DNA from 4 places in the Methylorubrum sp. SL192 genome. Region 1 is predicted to be linked to each of the others. Evidence: predicted binding sites of a transcription regulator. Region 1 holds the regulator's gene; each other region holds the start of a gene.
The links. The regulator LexA, encoded in region 1, represses DNA repair genes until DNA is damaged. The targets are predictions, from matches to a motif close to TGTTCNNNNTGTGTTCNG.
Positions count from the first base shown of each region.

Region 2: recA (recombinase RecA) is a predicted target of LexA. The motif match lies at 937-954, and genes of this name have one in related genera.
Region 3: OVA30_RS05340 (PA0069 family radical SAM protein) is a predicted target of LexA. The motif match lies at 786-803, and genes of this name have one in related genera.
Region 4: OVA30_RS09095 (DUF3072 domain-containing protein) is a predicted target of LexA. The motif match lies at 782-799, and genes of this name have one in related genera.

Region 1 is NZ_JAPPQV010000003.1:4,145,823-4,147,998, reverse strand. Features, by position in the region: gene OVA30_RS19985 (helix-turn-helix domain-containing protein) at 1-420, shown strand, start outside; gene lexA (transcriptional repressor LexA) at 829-1,551, shown strand; gene OVA30_RS19975 (ComEC/Rec2 family competence protein) at 1,545-2,176, opposite strand, start outside.
Region 2 is NZ_JAPPQV010000003.1:1,794,527-1,796,702, reverse strand. Features, by position in the region: gene cckA (cell cycle histidine kinase CckA) at 1-761, shown strand, start outside; gene recA (recombinase RecA) at 1,037-2,116, shown strand.
Region 3 is NZ_JAPPQV010000003.1:985,429-987,604, reverse strand. Features, by position in the region: gene OVA30_RS05350 (hypothetical protein) at 1-80, shown strand, start outside; gene OVA30_RS05345 (hypothetical protein) at 141-662, opposite strand; gene OVA30_RS05340 (PA0069 family radical SAM protein) at 829-1,965, shown strand.
Region 4 is NZ_JAPPQV010000003.1:1,779,269-1,781,444, forward strand. Features, by position in the region: gene OVA30_RS09090 (branched-chain amino acid aminotransferase) at 1-710, shown strand, start outside; gene OVA30_RS09095 (DUF3072 domain-containing protein) at 813-1,076, shown strand; gene OVA30_RS09100 (Flp family type IVb pilin) at 1,349-1,567, shown strand; gene OVA30_RS09105 (DUF937 domain-containing protein) at 1,718-2,176, opposite strand, start outside.

The sequences.
Region 1 (2,176 bases):
GAAGCAGGGGTGGAGTTGGACCGGGAGTTGGCGGATCAGCTTGGGATAGATCCATCAACCATCGCTGGCTGGCGACGTCGCGGCGCCGTGCCCGAACGATACAAACTGCGAGTGTTCAGCAAGGCTGCCCGAAGCGCAGGACGCGATTTGCCGACATCCGGATTAATAGGCCTGCGTGAGGCTTATATATTCGCGCTCATAAGGCTCGTAGTTCTTGAATACCCCGACGCCGGTTACGGCGCGCCGAATTACGAAGCAATATATTTCGGATTTAGGCTCGGAGGTTTACATGCATATTTGAAGCGACGCTTTGGCCTGGAAAGTGATCCCGATAAACTTTTCGCCATCTATAATGAGGTACGGACAGAAATTGCCGATGCCGACATTCCGGTCTGGATTGAGACGCTGCGCGCCTACTGATTGCTCCACTTGCGTCCTCGTCGACGATTGGGCCTTCGGAAATCTCGCGCACTCTTACCCCGCGGGGTCCGCAATAGGGTCCGCAATCACACGCAGGCTGGAAAGTGGGTCCGCAAAAAACGCATCAGCGGCAATGCGTTATCGATAATCGGCGGCGAGCGGCAGGCGCGAACAGTCGTTGCGATTGGACACCCCTCAAAAGGCATTTAAGTCGTTGTTAGTAATGCGTTTCTCCAAAACTACCCGCTGATTATCGATTATGGGCCGCCGCCGATTTTCGAAAACGCGCCCACCACTGTCGCTTCCGGAGGGATGCTTGCGGAACAGGAGAGGAACGTCTAGGCTGTTCGTGCTTTGTTTTCAACGATTCTGCGGCGCCCCCGGCCCGCGGTCGACAGCAGGTGCCGCATGCTGACCCGCAAGCAACTCGAACTGCTCCAGTTCATCCAGCAGAGGATGCAGGAGAGCGGTGTGCCGCCGTCCTTCGACGAAATGAAGGACGCGCTCGACCTGAAATCCAAATCCGGCATCCACCGCCTGATCATGGCGCTGGAAGAGCGCGGGTTTCTCCGCCGTCTGCCGAACCGGGCGCGGGCGATCGAGATCCTGCGCATGCCCGACATGCCGGCGGCCAAGCCCGCATCGTCCGAGCCGCGGCGCTTCACGCCGAGCGTGGTCGAGGGCGGTCTTTCGGCCAAGCCCGCCGCGCCGAAGCCTCCCATGCTTCAGGCCCATGACGGCAAGGGCCAATCGGTGATGGTGCCGGTGATGGGCCGGATCGCTGCCGGTGTGCCGATCTCGGCGATCGAGAGCCAGAGCCACTCGATTTCGATGTCCCCCGACTTCCTGTCGGGCGGAGAGCATTACGCGCTGGAAGTGCGCGGCGATTCGATGATCGAGGCCGGCATTCTCGATGGCGACCTCGTGGTGATCCACAAACAGGAGACCGCCAACAATGGCGACATCATCGTCGCGCTGATCGACGACGAGGAGGCGACCCTCAAGCGCCTGCGCCGCCGCGGCTCGTCGATCGCGCTGGAAGCCGCCAACCCGGCCTACGAGACCCGCGTGCTCGGGCCCGATCGGGTGCGCATCCAGGGCAAGCTCGTCAGCCTCGTGCGCCGTTACTGAGGATTTTCGGGGAGCGGCGGGTCTGATGGATCCGCCGCACTTGGATCGTTGGGAGATTGGGGGCCCGCCTCGGTTGCCGGTGTCGCCGCGCTGGCAGGCCGGGGCTGCCAGGGCTTCGGCTGACCGGCCCCGCGGGCAGTGGTGATTTCAGGTCCTGCCGTTCCGAGGCGGATCGCCGTGGCGCCCCGCACCGCTAGGAACGTCCGGTCGGCGATCAGCGGCGCGGCGCAGCCCGGCGGAGCACGCAGTCGGGTGATGAGAATGTCGGCCCGCGCGCAATCCTCCGCGAAAGCGCGTTTGTCCATGACGAGAGCGACGGCGCGCCCGTCCACGGCCGTGAGGGTGCAGCCGATCCGGTCGCAGCGCGGCCCGGCGGCACCGGTCGCGGCTTCCGGACGGCGGCCGTCGCCATCGGCCTTCAACCATTGTTCGAGCACGAAGCCGGGCGGGCGCCCGAGCACCACGAGGCGCCCGTCCTTGCCGCGAACCGCGGCGCCGGCCCCGTCCCGATCGATGTAGATGTCGTAGCGGATTGGGCTCGCGGCGAGGGCAACACCGAGCCCCGCCGGCACGAGGGCGAGGAGACGCAGCCGCGACACAGGAAGTGTCGCCAGCAGCAGGGCGG
Region 2 (2,176 bases), 2.4 Mb from region 1:
ATACCGGCGAGGGCATCCCGCCAGAGGTGCGTCAGAAGATCTTCGAGCCGTTCTTCACGACCAAGGAGATCGGCAAGGGCACCGGGCTCGGGCTCTCGACGGTGTTCGGCATCGTCAACCAGTCCGGCGGGGCGATCGACGTGCAGTCGACGGTGGGCGAAGGCACCACCTTCCGCATCTACCTGCCGCGCCACGAGCCCGGCATCGAGGCCCTGCCCGAGCCGCTGCCGCCACCGCGAACCGCCTCCGGATCGACGACGATCGGCGCTTCCGAGCGTTCCGAGCCGAAGCCCGCTGCCGGCGACGAGACCGAACCGAAATCGGCGACGGAGTCCGGCTCTCCCGCCACTCGTCCCCCGGAGCCGCCGCCGAAGCCTGCGGCGGACCATACCGGCCAAGGCACCGTCCTGCTCGTCGAGGACGAGGACCCGGTCCGTGCGGTCAATTCCCGGGCGTTGTCGGCCCGCGGCTACACGGTGCTGGAGGCGGCCTCCGGCATCGAGGCGCTGCGCCTGATCGAGGAGCATGCCGACGGCATCGACGTGGTGGTCTCCGATGTCGTGATGCCGGAGATGGACGGGCCCACCCTGCTGCGCGAGCTGCGCAAGCACATGCCCGACCTCAAGGTGATCTTCGTCTCCGGCTACGCGGAGGACGCCTTCCGCAAGAACCTGCCCGAGGGCGAGACCTTCAACTTCCTTCCCAAGCCGTTCAGCCTCAAGCAGCTCGTCGAGACGGTGAAGCAAACGATGGCGAGCTGATCGCGGCGGGGGAAGTTCCACTTTTCGCGACAGGCGATCGGCCCCCGAATTCGCTCAAGGCGACATCCGGGCGGGGCGTTCAACGGTCGGCGTCGTCGCGGTCCATTGCGACCGACGGGCTCGCTTCCACGTTCTCTTCATCGGTGCGTAAGCCGCAACGACGGGCTTGCGCATTGAGAACAAAACAAGTACGAAATCCATCAGCTCCGGCGGATTGAGCGCCGTGCCCCTCCCATGCATAAGGAAGCCTTGCGATGGCCCAGCCTGCGCTGAAGATGGTGGATTCCTCGACAATGGCAGCAGCCGACAAGGACAAGTCCAAGGCGATCGAGGCTGCGCTGACGCAGATCGAGCGGGCCTTCGGCAAAGGCTCGATCATGCGCCTCGGCAAGTCCGACAAGGTGCAGGAGGTCGAGACCATCTCCACGGGCTCGCTCGGCCTCGACATCGCGCTCGGCGTCGGCGGCCTGCCGCGCGGCCGGGTGGTCGAGATCTACGGGCCCGAATCGTCGGGCAAGACGACGCTCGCGCTCCACACAATCGCCGAGGCCCAGAAGAAGGGCGGCGTCTGCGCCTTCGTGGATGCGGAGCACGCCCTCGACCCGGTCTATGCGCGCAAGCTCGGGGTCAACCTCGACGACCTGCTGATCTCGCAGCCCGATACCGGCGAACAGGCGCTCGAAATCACCGACACGCTGGTGCGCTCCGGTGCCATCGACGTGCTAGTGGTCGATTCGGTCGCCGCGCTGACGCCGCGTGCCGAGATTGAGGGTGAGATGGGCGAGAGCCAGCCGGGCCTCCAGGCCCGCCTGATGAGCCAGGCCCTGCGCAAGCTGACCGGTTCGATCTCGCGCTCGAACTGCATGGTGATCTTCATCAACCAGATCCGCATGAAGATCGGCGTGATGTACGGCAGCCCCGAGACGACCACCGGCGGCAACGCGCTGAAGTTCTACGCCTCGGTGCGCCTCGATATCCGTCGCGTCTCGACCCTGAAGGATCGCGACGAGGCCATCGGCAATTCGGTGCGCGTCAAGGTCGTCAAGAACAAGGTCGCGCCACCGTTCAAGCAGGTCGAGTTCGACATCATGTTCGGCGAGGGCGTGTCGAAGGTCGGCGAGCTGATCGATCTCGGCGTGAAGGCCGGCATCGTCGAGAAGTCGGGCGCGTGGTTCTCCTACGACAGCCAGCGCCTCGGCCAGGGTCGCGAGAACTCGAAGGGCTTCCTTCGCGACAACCCCGACATCGCCAACAAGATCGAAGCCTCGATCCGCCAGAACTCGGGCCTCGTCGCCGACCGGATTCTCGAGACGGCCAAGCCGACCGCCGACGATCTCGATGAGGGTGAGGCCTAAAGCGCCTCGCGTCACGGGTAGAACGACAAAGCCCGCCGCGAGCGATCGCGGCGGGCTTTC
Region 3 (2,176 bases), 3.2 Mb from region 1:
TCACCGTGGGGGCCGCCCTGGTGGCGACCGCGCTCGTGGTGCTGATGCGCGCAGCCCCGACGTGGTTCCGGGTGAGCTGACGTTTTCGCCAGTACGCTTTCGCCAGGACGTTTTCGCCGGGACGCTGCCAGTCGTGGGACTCAGGCGCGGTCGAGCCGGGCCGTCAGCATCCGCACCTTGAGGCGGGGCGAGAACGGCAGGCCCGCAAGCACCCGCTCCCGGCGCACCACATCGCCCGCCCGCAATCCGCGCGCGCCGACGACGCCCTCCCCTCGCGCGGCGATCCGAGCCGGTAGCGCACTGTGCGCCCGCCGCATCCGGCCGAGCGCCATGTCCGGCCGCGCCGTGCCGACGAAGCGGTCGAGGCTGCGGATCCAGCCCTCCGCCGGGATGTCGCCGGGCTCCAGGCACAGCAACCACTCGCGCCGCGCCACCCGCGCGCCCGCGCCCCAGGGGTTGGCGCCGGGCGGGCGCACCACCAGGGTCGCGCCGCTCCCCTCGGCCACCGTCTCCAGCGCCGAACAGGCCTGAGCCGTCACGATCACCGCATCGCCCACGAGCCCGGCCGCCACGCCCGCGACGAGTGCGCTCAGCGTGTCGGCGAGGCACTCGATCGCGGCGGGGTCGGCGGATCGCGCCACATGGATGAGGCCGGAGATCATGCGGGGGCGAATACCCGATTTTCCGCCCTCGCAAAGCACTCCTTGCGCTGTTCCGGCCTGCGACGGCCCCGGAGGACGGACAAAGCCCGCACCTGCACGAAACTTGTGCATCCCCGCTTTCCATGTTCGCGCTATGTTCTTAAGACGAACGCGAGCGTGGCAGACGGTGGGGCTCGGGGTGGGGAACGGACAGACGCCGCTTCGGGGTAAACCGGGCGGCTTCTCACATGACGGCTCCCGGGTCGCGCCGGAGGCGCGGCGCGGTCGCGGGGCGACCGCCAACCCGGAGGGGCGCTTCGAGGCGACCCGGCACGAGACCTTCGACGATGGCTGGCCGGAAGAGGCGGAGCGTGTCCGGCGCACGGAGGTGACGCCGGAACGCGCCCGCCACATCATCACCCGCAACGCCTCGCCGGACATCTCGTTCGACCGGTCGATCAATCCGTATCGCGGCTGTGAGCACGGCTGCGTCTACTGCTTCGCCCGGCCGAACCACGGCTATGTCGGGCTCTCGCCGGGGCTCGATTTCGAGACGCGGCTGTTTTCCAAACCCGATGCGGCCGCCCTGCTGGAGCGCGAGCTGTCGGCGCCGGGCTACCAACCGCGGACCATCGCGCTCGGCACCGCGACCGACCCCTACCAGCCGATCGAGCGCACGCACGGCATCACCCGCGCCGTGCTGGAGGTGCTGGCCCGCTTCCGCCATCCCGTCGGCATCGTCACGAAGTCGAACCTGATCCTGCGCGACCGCGATCTCCTCGCCGCGATGGCGGCGCAGAACCTCGTGAAGGTGGCGATCTCCGTGACCACCCTCGACCCGGATCTCTCCCGCCGCATGGAGCCGCGCGCGCCGCATCCGCGCAAGCGCCTGGAGGCGATCCGCGCTTTGAGCGAGGCGGGCGTACCAGTGATGGCGATCGCCGCGCCCATCATCCCCTCGCTCAACGATCACGAGATTGAAGCGATTCTCGAAGCGGCCCGGACGGCGGGGGCGCGAGAGGCCAACTACGTTCTGCTGCGCCTGCCGCACGAACTCGACGAGTTGGTCGGCGACTGGTTCTCGGAGCATTATCCGGGGCGCAAGGCGCACGTCTTCTCCCTGCTGGGCGGGGCGCGCGGCGGCAAAACCTACGATGCCGCCTTCGGCACCCGCATGATCGGCCAGGGCCCCTATGCCGACCTGATCCGCCGCCGCTTCGCCCTGGCCAAGCGCCGCCTCGGCTATCCGGACGAGCCCGTGCGCCAGACGACGGAGCTGTTCCGCCGGCCGGAGAGAGCGGGGGATCAGCTCGCTTTGTTCTGAAACGCGACTCCGGCCCAACGGCGCGGGCTTTTCGGGGGAACGAAGCGAGCGTGACGGCCCGGCTATGGCCGTCCCAACGCGCCGCTGCGCCGGGGTCATCCGGGCGTTTGCGGTGCGGTTCGCCCACCGCTCGCGGAGGATGCGCGGGGCGATCGATTGAAGGGATGGATTCGCGATCCGGCAAACGAAAAGAAGCGGCGGCCCCGAAGGT
Region 4 (2,176 bases), 2.4 Mb from region 1:
GCCTGCGCCAGTCGGCCCAGCTCCTCGATTTCGAGATCCCGTACTCGGTCGATCAGATCGAGGCGGCTAAAGCCCAGGTGCTCGCGACCAGCGGCCTGCAGGACGCCTATCTGCGCCCCGTGGCGTGGCGTGGCTCGGAGATGATGGGCGTCGCGGCGCAGAAGAACACCATTCATCTCGCCATCGCCGCCTGGGAATGGCCGAGCTACTTCGATCCGGAGACCAAGATGAAGGGCATCCGGCTCGACATCGCCGATTACCGCCGCCCCGATCCGCGCACCGCGCCTTCCACCTCGAAGGCGGCGGGTCTCTACATGATCTGCACGATCTCCAAGCATCGGGCCGAGAACAAGGGCTATGCCGACGCGCTGATGCTCGACTGGGAGGACAACGTCGCCGAATGCACCGGCGCCAACGTGTTCTTCATCGCCGACGGCGTGATCCACACGCCCCAGGCCGACCGCTTCCTCAACGGCATCACCCGCCAGACCGTGATCGAGCTGGCCAAGCGCCGCGGGATCGAGGTGATCGAGCGGCGCATCCGCCCCGAGGAAATGACGGGCTTCTCGGAGTGCTTCATCACCGGCTCGGCTGCCGAGGTGACCCCGGTCTCCGAGATCGGCCCCTACCGCTTCACCCCGGCGGCGCTGACCAAGACGCTGATGGACGACTACCTCGCCGAGGTGCAGCCGCGGGCGGCCGCCGCCTGAGGATTATCTGGATCGACGGTTCCGGGCGCGACTCACCGTGCCCGGAACTTAGCGGAGAGCCCCGCGTTTTTTGGAACAATCCATGAACGAAGGGGTGCCCCGATGACCGGCAAGACGACCAGCAAGACCACCAAGGACCAGGCTGCGGCCGAGAATCCGAAAGTCGATCCGACCGACGAGTCGAACCGGATCAAGGATCCCGACGAGTGGACGACCGGCGCCGAGCCGATGACGGGCGCGCAGGCCTCCTACCTCAAGACCCTGTCCGAGCAGGCCAAGGCACCGGAAGCGTTCGAAGCCGATCTCGACAAGGCAGAGGCCTCCAAGCGCATCGACGCCCTGCGCAAGGACACCGGCAAGGCCTGAATCGGCCAAGGGCATCATTCCGGAAGGCGTTGGCCGCTTTTCGGGATGATGCTCGACCGTTTCGCGGGGTGAAGCGGCCCCGAGGCGAGCGGGCGATGGGAGCGGGACACAGGTTCGGCGATCCATCGCCCGCTGCCCCGTTCGCGAACACAGTGGCCGTCGAATGAGACGTGTCGGCGGGTAATGCCGCCGTTTTCTTCAATTCCCTTAAGCTCGCTGCAAGTTCAGGCTGGCAGAATCTGGTCATTGCCACACGTCCGGGACGATGCGCCGTGTCTCTGCTTCCTCCATCCGCGCCCGTCCCGAAATCCGCCCGGCCTTTGTACCGGTCTCTCGTCCGCTTCGCGCGTCATGAATCGGGGGCGACTGCCATCGAGTATGGATTGGTCAGCACCTTCGTCGGGATCGCAGTCATCGGTGCCTTCCGCGCGTACGGAACCGCCCTGGGAAGTTTCTTTCCCAAGATCTTCGAACTGTTTGTGTTCGAGTAGCCCGATGCGGGCGGAATCACGCCGGCTTGCTCATGCGGCGCCGGCCAGATGATCTCTCCATCGAGACAGCGAAATGACCTGTCGTCCGGCGCCGCGACCGGACGAAGCCGAGCGTTGCCGGTCTAGTAAAACCAGCCTTCCTACGAATCCCTATTTCGGCCCGACCGGCTTGCGCCTTGCGGAAGCTGCGTCCCGTCCGGCGGTGGGAGCGGCTCCGGCTCTGGGCTTCGGATCCTCCGGCTTGGGCTGGCTCCAGAACGCGTCGAACGCGTCTTTCATCGCCTTGACGTTCTGCTCCTGAACCTCGGCTCCCGTCTGGAGCATCTGCTGGATCACTTCCATCGAGGCCTTGGTCGCATCCGGTGCCGGCGCCGCCTCTGCTTTCCGCATGGCCGGGCGCGGCTCGGGCTTGCGCGCCGCAGGCGGAGGAGGGGAGGCCATCTGTCCCGCCGCGGCGGTGAGGCCGTTGAGCCAGTCCGTCCAGAGCGTGCCGACCGGGTAGGTGGGTGGCGCGGGCTCGGCGGCCGGTGCCCCGGCAGGCGGGTTAAGGAGCAGGTGGACGATGCCGGCCACGATCATGCCGGCCATGATCGGCAGCATCTGCCTGAG